One region of the Pseudomonas sp. NPDC079367 genome, then DNA from elsewhere that is predicted to be linked to it. Evidence: predicted binding sites of a transcription regulator. Region 1 holds the regulator's gene; each other region holds the start of a gene.
What was found. The regulator FliA, encoded in region 1, starts transcription of late flagellar genes. The targets are predictions, from matches to a motif close to CTAAAGTTTNNNNNNNNNNNGCCGNTAA.
Positions count from the first base shown of each region.

Region 2: flgM (flagellar biosynthesis anti-sigma factor FlgM) is a predicted target of FliA. The motif match lies at 1,807-1,834, and genes of this name have one in related genera.
Region 3: ACIGDJ_RS07180 (methyl-accepting chemotaxis protein) is a predicted target of FliA. The motif match lies at 1,700-1,727, and genes of this name have one in related genera.

Region 1 is NZ_JBITTW010000027.1:44,658-48,835, forward strand. Features, by position in the region: gene flhF (flagellar biosynthesis protein FlhF) at 1-491, shown strand, start outside; gene fleN (flagellar synthesis regulator FleN) at 608-1,438, shown strand; gene fliA (RNA polymerase sigma factor FliA) at 1,435-2,175, shown strand; gene ACIGDJ_RS19425 (chemotaxis response regulator CheY) at 2,343-2,714, shown strand; gene ACIGDJ_RS19430 (protein phosphatase CheZ) at 2,733-3,521, shown strand; gene ACIGDJ_RS19435 (chemotaxis protein CheA) at 3,559-4,178, shown strand, end outside.
Region 2 is NZ_JBITTW010000010.1:6,290-10,467, forward strand. Features, by position in the region: gene ACIGDJ_RS11485 (chemotaxis protein CheV) at 1-864, opposite strand, end outside; gene flgA (flagellar basal body P-ring formation chaperone FlgA) at 947-1,708, shown strand; gene flgM (flagellar biosynthesis anti-sigma factor FlgM) at 1,870-2,196, shown strand; gene ACIGDJ_RS11500 (flagella synthesis protein FlgN) at 2,245-2,712, shown strand; gene ACIGDJ_RS11505 (flagellar brake protein) at 2,805-3,551, shown strand; gene ACIGDJ_RS11510 (MFS transporter) at 3,626-4,178, opposite strand, start outside.
Region 3 is NZ_JBITTW010000003.1:224,912-229,089, forward strand. Features, by position in the region: gene ACIGDJ_RS07170 (sugar diacid recognition domain-containing protein) at 1-246, shown strand, start outside; gene ACIGDJ_RS07175 (glycerate kinase) at 395-1,534, shown strand; gene ACIGDJ_RS07180 (methyl-accepting chemotaxis protein) at 1,839-3,464, shown strand; gene ACIGDJ_RS07185 (pyridoxal phosphate-dependent aminotransferase) at 3,506-4,178, shown strand, end outside.

The DNA of each region.
Region 1 (4,178 bases):
TGCCAGTCACGCACGTCGATCCGGGTCAGTCGCTGGTACAGGCATTGGATCCACTGCTACGCAAGCGCGTGGTTTTGATCGATACTGCCGGGCTGCAGGCCAGTGATCCGGCGTTGCGCATGCAGCTTGAGAGCCTGGCCGGGCGTGGCATCCGCTCGAAAAATTATCTGGTCCTGGCAACCACCAGCCAGAAACAGGTTCTAACCGCCGCTTATCATAGTTACAAGCGTTGCGGGCTAGCCGGCTGCATCCTGACTAAACTGGATGAGACGGCCAGTCTCGGCGAAGTGTTGAGCCTGGCGATCAGTCATGAATTGCCGGTCGCGTACCTGACCGATGGCCCACGGATTCCGGATGATCTGCATCTGCCGCGCCGTCATCAACTGGTCAGCCGCGCCGTCAGCGTGCAAATGCAGGAAGAACCCAGCGAAGAAGCCATGGCTGACATGTTCGCTGATATCTATCACAGCCCGACCAAGCAGGTTGGCTGAGGTATTCATGAACAGTTTTTGTACCTACATCGATGGTCTGCCACGCATTGTTCCCATCGGGAACGCGCAGCCAGTAATGTGGCCTCCGTCTATGCAAGACAAGGTAAAGAAATAACATGGGCAGCATGCATCCCGTACAGGTGATCGCGGTGACCGGCGGCAAAGGTGGCGTCGGCAAGACTAACGTGTCAGTGAACTTGTCGCTGGCGCTGGCAGAGCTTGGCCGTCGGGTCATGCTGCTGGACGCCGACCTCGGTCTGGCGAACGTCGACGTTCTGCTGGGGCTGACCCCCAAACGCACGCTGGCCGACGTGATCGAAGGCCGCTGCGAACTGCGCGACGTGCTGTTGCAGGGCCCGGGCGGGATTCGCATCGTGCCGGCGGCCTCCGGCACGCAGAGCATGGTGCACCTGAGCCCGGCGCAACACGCCGGCCTGATCCAGGCGTTCAGTGACATCGGCGACAATCTCGACGTGCTGGTGATCGACACCGCTGCGGGTATTGGTGACTCGGTAGTCAGTTTCGTGCGCGCAGCGCAAGAGGTGTTGCTGGTGGTCTGCGACGAGCCAACTTCGATCACCGACGCTTACGCGCTGATCAAGTTGCTCAACCGCGACTACGGCATGAACCGCTTCCGCGTGCTGGCCAACATGGCACAGAGCCCGCAGGAAGGGCGCAACCTGTTCGCCAAGTTGACCAAGGTCACGGATCGTTTTCTCGACGTCGCTCTACAATACGTCGGCGCCGTGCCATACGACGAAAGCGTGCGCAAAGCGGTGCAGAAGCAGCGCGCCGTCTACGAAGCCTTTCCCCGTTCCAAGTGCGCGCTGGCCTTCAAGGCTATCGCCCAGAAGGTCGACACCTGGCCGCTGCCGGCGAACCCGCGCGGTCATCTGGAATTTTTCGTCGAGCGTCTCGTGCAGCAAACCGCAGGGCCTGTGATATGACCGCCAGTGGCATGAATCTTTACAAAAAGTCGGCGCGTGACGCGCAATACGAATTGATCGAGCGTTACGCGCCACTGGTCAAGCGCATTGCCTATCACTTGCTGGCACGCCTGCCGGCCAGTGTGCAGGTCGAGGACCTGATCCAGGCTGGGATGATCGGTCTGCTCGAAGTCTCGACCAAATACGACGCCAGCAAAGGCGCCAGTTTCGAAACGTACGCGGGCATTCGAATCCGCGGCGCGATGCTCGACGAAGTGCGCAAAGGGGACTGGGCGCCACGCTCGGTTCACCGTAATACCAGGATGGTCAGCGACGCGATTCGCTCGATTGAAGCTAAAACCGGTCGTGACGCTAAAGATCACGAGGTTGCGGCCGAACTCCAATTGAGTCTCGACGATTACTACGGGATTCTGAATGACACCCTGGGCAGTCGCTTGTTCAGTTTCGACGACCTGTTGCAGGACGGCGAACACGAAGGGCTGCACGAGGATGGCGCCAGTGCTCATATGGAGCCGTCACGCGATCTGGAAGATGAACGCTTCCAGGCGGCGCTGGCGGACGCGATTGCCAATTTGCCGGAGCGTGAGCGACTGGTGTTGGCGCTGTACTACGACGAAGAGCTGAACCTCAAGGAAATCGGTGAAGTCCTTGGCGTCAGTGAATCGCGGGTCAGCCAGTTACACAGCCAGTGCGCGGCCCGTTTGCGGGGGCGTTTGGGGGAGTGGCGAGCGCGCTGAAGGCAGTGTGGGGACACTGCGAAACGAGGCTGGTGCGGTGATGAACGGCGCCGGTCTCGATCCGTTGTGCTCCAGACAAACTTCGAGTGCTATGCCGATTGATTGAAGTGGCGTGTCCAGGTGCTGGGCGCGTTTAAGACTGCTTGGAGGTCGAATTGAACAAAGACATGAAAATCCTCATCGTTGATGACTTCTCAACGATGCGGCGGATCATCAAGAACCTGCTGCGCGATCTTGGGTTCACCAACACCGTCGAGGCCGACGATGGCACCACTGCCATTCCGGTGCTCAACAGCGGCAGCATCGACTTTCTGGTAACGGACTGGAACATGCCGGGCATGACCGGTATCGACCTGCTGCGTCACGTGCGCGCCGATGAAAAACTCAAGCACCTCCCGGTGTTGATGGTGACTGCTGAAGCCAAGCGCGAGCAGATCATCGAGGCCGCTCAGGCCGGTGTGAACGGTTACGTAGTCAAACCTTTCACGGCTCAAGCGTTGAAAGACAAAATCGAGAAGATTTTCGAACGCATCGGCTGATGAATGCGCGGGGGAGCTATGGAGCATAACGAATCATCACAGGGCGATTTCGAATCGACCCTGAAAAAACACGCGGTCGAACTGGTCGAGAGCCTTGAAAAAGGCAAGTTCGGCGACGCGGTGCAACTGATCCATGAGCTCAATCAGACCCGTGACCGCGGCCTGTATCAGGAAGTGGGCAAGCTCACACGTGAACTGCACAGTGCGATCGTCAATTTCCAGATCGATCCGCACATGCCGCAGGCCGAGGAAGTGTCGCAAATCACCGACGCCACCGAACGCCTGGGCTATGTGGTCAAGCTGACGGAAGCCGCGGCCAACCGCACCATGGATCTGGTGGAAAGCGCCACGCCGGTGGTCAACAGTCTGGCTGATGAAGCGCAGACCTTGAGCGCCGATTGGGGCCGCTTCATGCGTCGCGAGGTCGGGGCTGAAGAGTTCCGCGAACTGGCGCGCCGGGTCGACGGTTTTCTGTCACGCAGCAGCACGGACAACCGTGCGGTGTCGAGCAACCTCAACGACATCCTGCTGGCTCAGGATTATCAGGACCTCACAGGTCAAGTGATCAAGCGCGTGACCCAACTGGTCACCGAAGTCGAAAGCAATCTGCTCAAACTCGTGCTCATGGCCAGTCAGGTCGACCGCTTTGCGGGCATCGAACATGACCGCGCCGCAATGCTTGCTGAAAAAGATCCACAAAAACATCTCTCGCAGGGTGAAGGTCCGCAGATTCATGCCGATAAACGAGAAGACGTTGTGTCCGGTCAGGACGATGTGGACGATTTGCTATCCAGCCTTGGATTTTGAAGTTTAGGTTTTTAGACCTGTTAGGAGCACCCCATTAATGAGCTTCGGCGCCGATGAAGAGATCCTTCAGGATTTCCTGGTTGAGGCCGGCGAGATTCTTGAGCAACTGTCCGAACAACTGGTCGAGCTGGAAAGCCGCCCGGATGATGCAGATCTGCTCAATGCAATTTTTCGCGGTTTCCACACTGTAAAAGGGGGCGCCGGCTTCCTTCAGCTCAATGAGCTGGTGGAGTGCTGTCACATCGCCGAAAACGTGTTCGACATCCTGCGCAAGGGTGAGCGTCGCGTTGATGCAGAACTGATGGACGTTGTGCTCGAAGCGCTGGACGCGGTGAACAGCATGTTCAGCGAAGTCCGCGAACGTGCACCGATCACTGCCGCCACGCCGGAGCTGCTGGCCGCGCTGGCGCGTCTGGCCGAGCCGCAATCGGCTGACGAGGCCGTGGCCGCACCGGTGGAAGTGGTCGAAGAGCCGGTCGCCGAAAGCGCGTCGGAGGACATCACCGATAACGAATTCGAACAACTGCTGGACTCGCTCAATGCCGTCAAGGCCCAGGCCGAGGCTCCGGCCGCTGCTGTGGCGCCCGCGCCGGTTGCCGACACGGCGGCCAGCGATGAAATTACCGACGCCGAATTTGAATCGCTGCTCGATCAACT
Region 2 (4,178 bases), on a different contig from region 1:
CAGAAAGTCATCAGCGCCGACTTTCTTCACCATCGCCTGATTGAATACCCCCGACAACGAAGTATGCAGGATGATATGGAGCTTTTGCATGCGTGCGTCGCCGCGGATTTCCGCCGTCAGGGTGTACCCGTCCATCTCCGGCATCTCGATGTCGGAAATCATCATCAGGAACTCTTCTTCCGGCTTCTTGCCCTCGTCGACCAGCTTGCGCAGGTAATCCAGCGCCTGCTTGCCGTCGTTCAGCGCCACCACCTCGACACCGATGGTCTGCAGACAACGCGTGACCTGCTTGCGCGCCACCGACGAGTCATCGACCGTCAGCACCCGCAGCGACAACGCCTTGGTCTGCGTTTCGACATCGACCACGCCCACCGAGATCGCTTCCGGCGTCGGTGCCACTTCGGCCAGCACCTTCTCGACGTCGATGATTTCGACCAGCTGGTTGTCGACCCGAGTCACCGCGGTCAGGTAGTGATCGCGACCGGTACCCTTGGGCGGCGGATGGATCTCTTCCCAGTTCATGTTGACGATGCGCTCCACCGAGCGGACCAGGAAACCCTGGGTCTTGGTGTTGTACTCCGTGATGATCACAAACGGGTTTTTCTTGTCTTTCAACGCACCGGAGCCCGTTGCCATTGCCAGATCCAGGATCGGAATGGTCGCTCCCCGTATATTCGCCACCCCGCACACGACAGGACTGGACTTGGGCATCAATGTCAGTGACGGGCATTGCAACACTTCCCGTACCTTGAACACGTTGATCCCGTAGAGCTGCGGCCCGTCGAGACGGAACAACAGCAGCTCGAGGCGATTCTGCCCTACCAGTTGCGTGCGCTGGTTCACCGAATCCATTACACCAGCCATGCCCAGACTCCTACACCAACGCCAAGTGTTGTTGCGACGCACATTCATTGCTAAACGGCACGGCGCTTGCTTTTTAACTCGTATGAACGCTCAAACGACATTTTCCCGACGCCTGACATCCTCCCTTCGCAAAGGGCTTTGCGCGGTGTCCGCCGTTTGCTGCTTGCTTGCTGGCAGTCCTGCCAATGCAGATGCGGTTACCTTGCCTGATATGCTTATCGGCGTGACTCAGGGCTTTCTTGAATTCACCGTAGAAGACTATTTGGCTTCCAGTCAAACCGAAGGCCGCTACGAAATCGAAGTCAACAAGCTCGACCCGCGCATGCGCATGCCCATGTGCGACAAGGAATTGACAGCCACCCTCGAGAGCCCGGCGCGACCATTGGGCCGCGTTACGGTGAAGGTCCGCTGCGAAGGCAGCTCGCCATGGACGGTGTTCGTGCCCGCTCAAGTCCGCCTGTTTCGCGAGATCGTGACCACCACTCGCCCGCTGAAACGCGCCGGCATTATCCAGCCGCAGGATGTGACCCTGCGTGAGCGCGACGTCAGCACGATCAATCAGGGTTTCCTGACCTCGGTCGACGAAGCGATCGGGCAAAAATTGACCCGACCAACGGTAGCCGATCAGGTCATCACGCTGGTGCATCTGGAGCAGGCCGAAGTCGTGCGTAAGGGCGACCAGGTGGTGATCACTGCGCGTAGCGGCACCCTCGCCGTACGCATGCCGGGGGAAGCACTCTCCAATGGCGGCATGAAAGAACAGATTCGAGTAAAAAACCTTAATTCTCAAAGAGTTATCAAGGCGCAGGTGATTGCGCCGGGACAGGTCGAAGTGGCCATGTAAAAGCCCTGTGGAGAAAACTGGCGCCGATCCCGTCGCTTCCCTAAACTGTGCCGCAGCAGGTCTCGCAACGGCGCATGCAAGCTTATGGTTAATTGGGCCTAAAGTTTTTCAGGGGATAGCCGAAAACATGGCAAGCGTCCAAATTCCCAGAGGTTTTTATCATGGTTATCGATTTCAGCCGTTTGAACAGTTCCTCGTCTCTGACAGGCAATACACGTACCAGCAACGCCAAGGAAAGTGCTGAAAACAGCCCCTCCGCGCCGCTGAATACCCAGGCCGAACAGGCCAATGCCGCCAAAAGCGGGGAGTCGGTACACCTCAGCAATGAGGCTCAACAGTTGCAGAAGGTCACTGACAAGCTGCGCGATCAGCCTGCTGTCGACAAAGCCCGCGTGGCCGAGTTGAAAGCCGCGATTGCCGATGGCAGCTATAAAGTCGACAGCAACCGTGTAGCCAGCAAACTGCTCAACTTCGAAGCCCAGCGCTAGGCTTTTGCCGGCGCCAGGCTTTTGGACGCTTAAACCCCAAGGCCAGCCATGCACGACACTAACTTATTGCAACTGATCAACGACGACTTTGCTCCAGCGCAACAATTGCTGGAGTTATTGCAAACCGAATCCCTCGCTTTGCATGGTCGTGACATGCCGCTGCTGGAAGACATTCTGGCGACCAAGCAAGCGTTGATCATTCTGCTCGAGCAGCATGGCCGCAAGCGCAGCGAAATCCTCGCCAGCCTCAACCTGCCGACCGATCGCAGCGGGCTTGAGCAACTGGCCAGCCAATCGAGTATTGGCGAGCAGTTGCTGGCTCAGGGCGATGCACTGACCGCGCTGATTGCGCAGTGCCAGGCCGCCAACGTCAAGAACGGCCAGTCGATCCAGATCCAGCAGGCGACCACGGCCAATCAGCTGAAGATCCTCACCGGCGGTGAGCCGCCAGCGCTGTACGACGCCAGCGGGACCTTCGCCAAACCGGTCAAGCCGCGTACGCTCAGCCAGGCATGAGCCATTCGGTGGCCCTGCACTATCCACCTGCGCAACATGCTGGCAAAATACTGGCCAGTTGTAGTCTTATTTTGTCTGGAGATTGAAGAACCGTGTCCAACACCCTAAGCGCGGATGATGCTCCGCAGCCTCCGAAGGTGCTCACCACGCCCCTGGAAATCTCCAGCAACCTGCGCCAGCTGCAAGACAGCCATGATCCGCTGATCATTACCTTCCATGAACGCAGCCAGCGTTTTCAGAGTTACCTGATCAAGGTCGACCGTGAAACCGCAACCATTGCACTCGACGAAATGATTCCGCGCGATGGCGAGCGTTTCCTGCAGGCTGGCGAACCGTTCAAGGTCGAAGGCTTTCATGACGGCGTACGCATTGCCTGGGAATGCAACGGCACGCTGAACATCGAAGAATCCGAGGGCGACCGCTTCTACACCGGCGACCTGCCGAGCGAAGTGGTCTACCACCAGCGCCGCAATGCCTTCCGCGCCGCGCTGAAACTCACCGATCTGGTCAGCGTTGAATTGGGCGGGGAAAAGCTCAAGGTCCCTCTGCACGGCAAGCTGCTGGATATCTCCGCCACCGGGTGCAAATTCCGTTTTGAAGGCGATATCACAGATCGCCTGCAACTGGGCCAGGTCTACGATCGCCTGATCGCTCCGCCGCTGTTCGGCAACCAGCCAACGTCGGTCGAGCTGCGCTATTTGCACTTCGAAGAAAAACTCAACATCACCTTCGCGGGTCTGCGCTTCCACAACATCAGTGGTCAGGCTGCCCGCAACGTCGAGCGTTTTGTTTATCAGTTGCAGCGTGAAGCACGGCGTTTCGACAAAGACGACCTCTGATTCGCAGCGACCAATAAAAAGGGCAGCCCTTCACAGGACTGCCCTTTTTTATGCGCCAATCTTTTACGTGAACTTCAGGGCCTGCCGCCGCTGATATCCGGCGCAGGTTTGTCATCGACGCTGTCCAGATCGGATTCGGCCACTGCTTCCGGCTGGGCGACGGGTTCGGGTTCCGGCTCAGGATTTGTTGGCGCCGGGTCCTGCACCATCTGCTCCTGCACCACCTGCTCATCGACACGCGGGTCAAGCGCCGCTACCAGCGGCGAGCTCGACATGCTGTCCGGCATTGCCACGTGGTGCAGCGGTGCGTCGTCGACCTGATGCAGGTTGGTAACCGCTTTCGGGCGAATCCGCCAGACCAGCACCAACGCAAAGAAACTGAAGAACGCATACAGGCTCTGACTGCCGAGAAACTTCATCAGCACACCCGCGAGCAGCGGCCCGATGCTCGCGCCAACACCATAAGTCACCAGCAACATGGCGGTCAGCGATACGCGGCGATCACCTTCGACGTGGTCATTAGAGAACGCCACCGCCAGCGGATACAGACAGAACTGCACCAGCGAACAGAAAAAGCCGACAACAAACAGCACCTCCAGCGGCACCTGCGGCATGATCGCCAACGGC
Region 3 (4,178 bases), on a different contig from region 1:
CTTAAACCGCTGCACAAGGTCATCGCCAAGGACAGTAACGGCCAGCTACTGGCGACTCTGCGCAGCTGGTGCGAGCACGACGGGCAGAGTCAGGCCTGCACCGAGGCGTTGGGCATTCATCGCAACAGCCTGCGCTATCGCATGGAGCGGATTGCCGAATTGAGTGGGGTTGATCCGTTGAAACTGGACGGGATGCTGGCGTTGTATCTGGGGGTGCAGCTGTTGCCGCAGATTGATCCGAATTGATCGGTGTATTCCATAATCTTTTCGCGAGCATCCGCCGCCAGCCTTTTGTGGAAATGAACAATAAACGCCGACGGCACTTGTGCAGCCGACCGGCGTCAACGCGCGGGCCGACTGGCAGCATGAACGCCATTGCAACCGGAGAATTCCCATGAAGATCGTCATCGCCCCCGATTCGTTCAAGGACAGCCTGAGTGCTCAGGGCGTTGCCGACGCCATTGCCCTCGGGCTGGCTCAGGTATGGCCGCAGGCGACGCTGGTCAAATGCCCGATGGCCGATGGCGGCGAAGGGACGGTCGAGTCGATTCTCGCAGCGTGTGAAGGCGATTTACGCCGCGCCCGTGTGCGCGGCCCTTTGGGCGCGCCGGTCGAAGCTGCATGGGGCTGGCTGCCGCACAGCCACACCGCGATCATCGAAATGGCCGAAGCCAGCGGCCTGCAATTGGTCCCACCGGTGCAGCGCGATGCCTGCATCAGCAGCACGTTTGGTACCGGTGAATTGATTCGTGCAGCGCTGGATGCCGGTGCGCAACGGGTGATCCTGGCGATTGGCGGCAGCGCGACCAATGACGGCGGTGCCGGGGCGATGCAGGCGTTGGGCGTGAAGTTGCTTGATGGGCAAAGTCAGCCGTTGGCGCCGGGTGGGCTGGCATTGGCGCAACTGGCGCGGCTTGATCTGAGTGAACTTGACCCACGTCTGGCCGAGGTACGTTTCGACATCGCCGCTGATGTGAACAATCCGCTGTGCGGCCTGCATGGCGCCTCGGCCATTTTCGGCCCGCAGAAGGGCGCGTCGCCTGCGCAGGTTGAACAACTCGATCAGGCGCTGGGGCACTTCGCCGAACTCTGCGCGCAGGCACTGGGCAAGGACGTGCGCGACGAGCCGGGCAGCGGCGCGGCCGGTGGACTTGGATTCGCGGCAAAGGCGTTTCTCGGCGCGCAGTTTCAGGCGGGCGTCGAGGTGGTGGCGGAACTGGTCGGCCTTGCTGACGCGGTCAAAGGTGCGAATCTGGTGATAACCGGTGAAGGTCGCTTCGATGCGCAGACCCTGCGCGGCAAGACGCCGTTCGGTGTCGCGCGGCTTGCCAGACAGCACGCCGTACCGGTGATCGTCATTGCCGGAACCTTGGGCGACGGCTATCAGCAACTCTATCAACACGGCATTGATGCCGCGTTCGCCGTGACCAGCGGGCCGATGACCCTGGAACAAGCCTGCGCCGACGCACCCCGACTGCTGCAAGAACGCGCTACCGACATCGCTCGGGTCTGGCAACTGGGCACCAACCGCTGATCGGCTTGCCTATGTAGGAGCTGTCGAGAGCAACGAGGCTGCGATCTTTTGATCCTGCTTTTAACAGTCAAAAGATCGCAGCCTCGTTGCACTCGATAGTTCCTACCAAAGGCAGCGGGGCTGGGCAGATTCTTGTAACGTACCGAAAAATATTTATCGCAGACCCGAAACCTTCCTCAAGCCTGGCCGATACAACGATCAGGCGCACACAAATCCACAACTCAGTGACGCCGGACTGTCGCCCGCTATGGGCCAGTGCTCACGGCATGGATGCTCGTAGTTTCTTTCTTTCGAGAGTCCGACCATGTCCCTGCGTAACCTGAATATCGCGCCCCGTGCTTTCCTCGGTTTTGCCTTCATCGCCTTGCTGGTGATTGTCCTCGGCGTGTTTGCCGTCAGCCGCATGACGGTCATTCGTCAGGCGTCGATCGACATGGACACCAACCAGTTGCCCAGCGTGACCCACCTCAGCGTGGTCACGGAAAACGTCCTGCGCATGCGTATCCTCTCGTTCCGCGTGCTGGTCAACCGCGAACCGGCCAGCCTGCAAGAGGCAGAAACCCGCATCGCGGTGCTGGTCGACAAAGTGCGCAAAGCTCAGGCCAGCTACGCTGCGTTGCCGGCAGGCCCTGAAGAGCGCGCGGTCTTCCAGACGTTTTCGACCACGCTCGATAACTACCTGCAAGCGCAGAACCAGATGCTTGAACTGTCGCGCCAGGGCGATCTGGAAGCGCTGCGTGCGTTGATCAACACGCGCATCAAGGAAGGTACCGATCAGATGGGCGAGCAGCTCAACAAATTGATCGGCCTGAATACGGCCGGGGCCAGAGCGGCGGCCACTAAAGCCGGTGAAAACTATGACAGCGCTATCACCGGGATCATCATCGTCGCGGTGATCGCCGCGTTGGCCACCGTGTTGCTGGCCTGGTTGCTGACCCGCAGCATCGTCACGCCGCTCAACCGCGCCGTGCTCGCCGCGCAAACCATCGCCGGCGGCGACCTGAGCAAAGCCATCGAAATCGACGGCAAAGACGAACCGGCACGCCTGCTCGAAGCCTTGGTCGCGATGCAGACCAACCTGCGCAAAACCATCGAACAGATCGCCGGCTCCGCCACCCAACTGGGCGCCGCAGCCGAGGAGCTCAGCGCCGTTACCGAAGAGGCGTCCCGTGGCTTGCAGCAGCAAAACAATGAAATCGAACAGGCCGCCACTGCCGTCAATGAGATGACCGCTGCGGTCGAGGAAGTGGCGCGCAATGCCGTGTCGACTTCAGAGGCCTCTAATCAATCGACCCATGCCGCTCGCGAAGGTCGCGATCAGGTGGTGAAAACCGTCGACGCAATCCAGACCATGACTCACGACGTGCAGAACACCGCGCAGATGATCGAAGGCCTCGCCGCGCAGGGTCGCGACATCGGCAAAGTGCTGGACGTCATTCGTGCCATTGCCGAGCAGACCAACCTGCTGGCGCTCAACGCCGCGATTGAAGCCGCGCGTGCTGGCGAGGCCGGGCGTGGTTTTGCCGTGGTCGCGGATGAAGTACGCGCGTTGGCCCATCGCACGGCGCAATCGACTCAGGAAATCGAAAAAATGGTCGCCGGCATCCAGAACGGCACCGGTGAAGCGGTTTCGTCGATGCAGCAAAGCAATCAGCGCACTCAGTCCACGCTGGAAATGGCCCGCGCGGCCGGTGTGGCGCTGGAGCAGATCACTCAATCGATTCACCAGATCAACGAGCGCAACCTGGTCATTGCCAGCGCTTCGGAAGAGCAGGCGCAAGTCTCACGAGAAGTCGATCGCAACCTGGTCAACATCCGCGACCTCGCCACGCAATCGGCCGCCGGCGCCAACCAGACCAGCGCCGCGACCCACGAACTGTCGCGACTGGCAGTGGATTTGAACGCCATGGTGGCGCGTTTCGTGATTTGAGATACGGTGAAGGCTGGAAACCGCGCTAACAGGAGACGTACATGCGCTATTCAGCCTTGACCCAACGAATCGCCGGGGAGGGTGCCGCTGCCTGGCAGATTCACGACCGAGCGCTGGAACTGCGCGCCGAGGGCGTTGATGTTTTGTTGTTGAGCGTCGGCGATCCAGATTTCGATACGCCGTTGCCGATCGTGCATGGCGCTATCGACAGTCTGCTGGCCGGCGATACCCATTACGCCGACGTGCGCGGTCGGCTCGTGTTGCGCAGGCTGATTGCCGAGCGTCATCGCCAGCGCAGTGGTCAGCAGGTTGATCCTGATCAGGTGATTGTCCTGCCCGGCGCGCAATGTGCGGTGTATTCGGTGGCGCAGTGTCTGCTCGATCCTGGCGACGAAGTGATCGTCGCCGAGCCGATGTACGTCACCTACGAAGGTGTGTTTGGCGCCTGCGGTGCCAAGGTTATTGCGGTGCCAGTGCGCCCGGAAAACGGTTTTCGCGTCGACCCGGCCGATGTCGCTGCACGCATCACTCCGCGAACTCGCGCCATGCTGCTCAACAGCCCGAATAATCCCAGCGGTGCCAGTTTGCCCTTGCTGATCTGGCAGGAACTGGCGGCGCTGTGCATTCGTCATGATTTGTGGCTGATCAGCGATGAGGTGTACAGCGAGCTTTTATACGAAGGTGAACACATCAGCCCGGCGAGCCTGCCGGGCA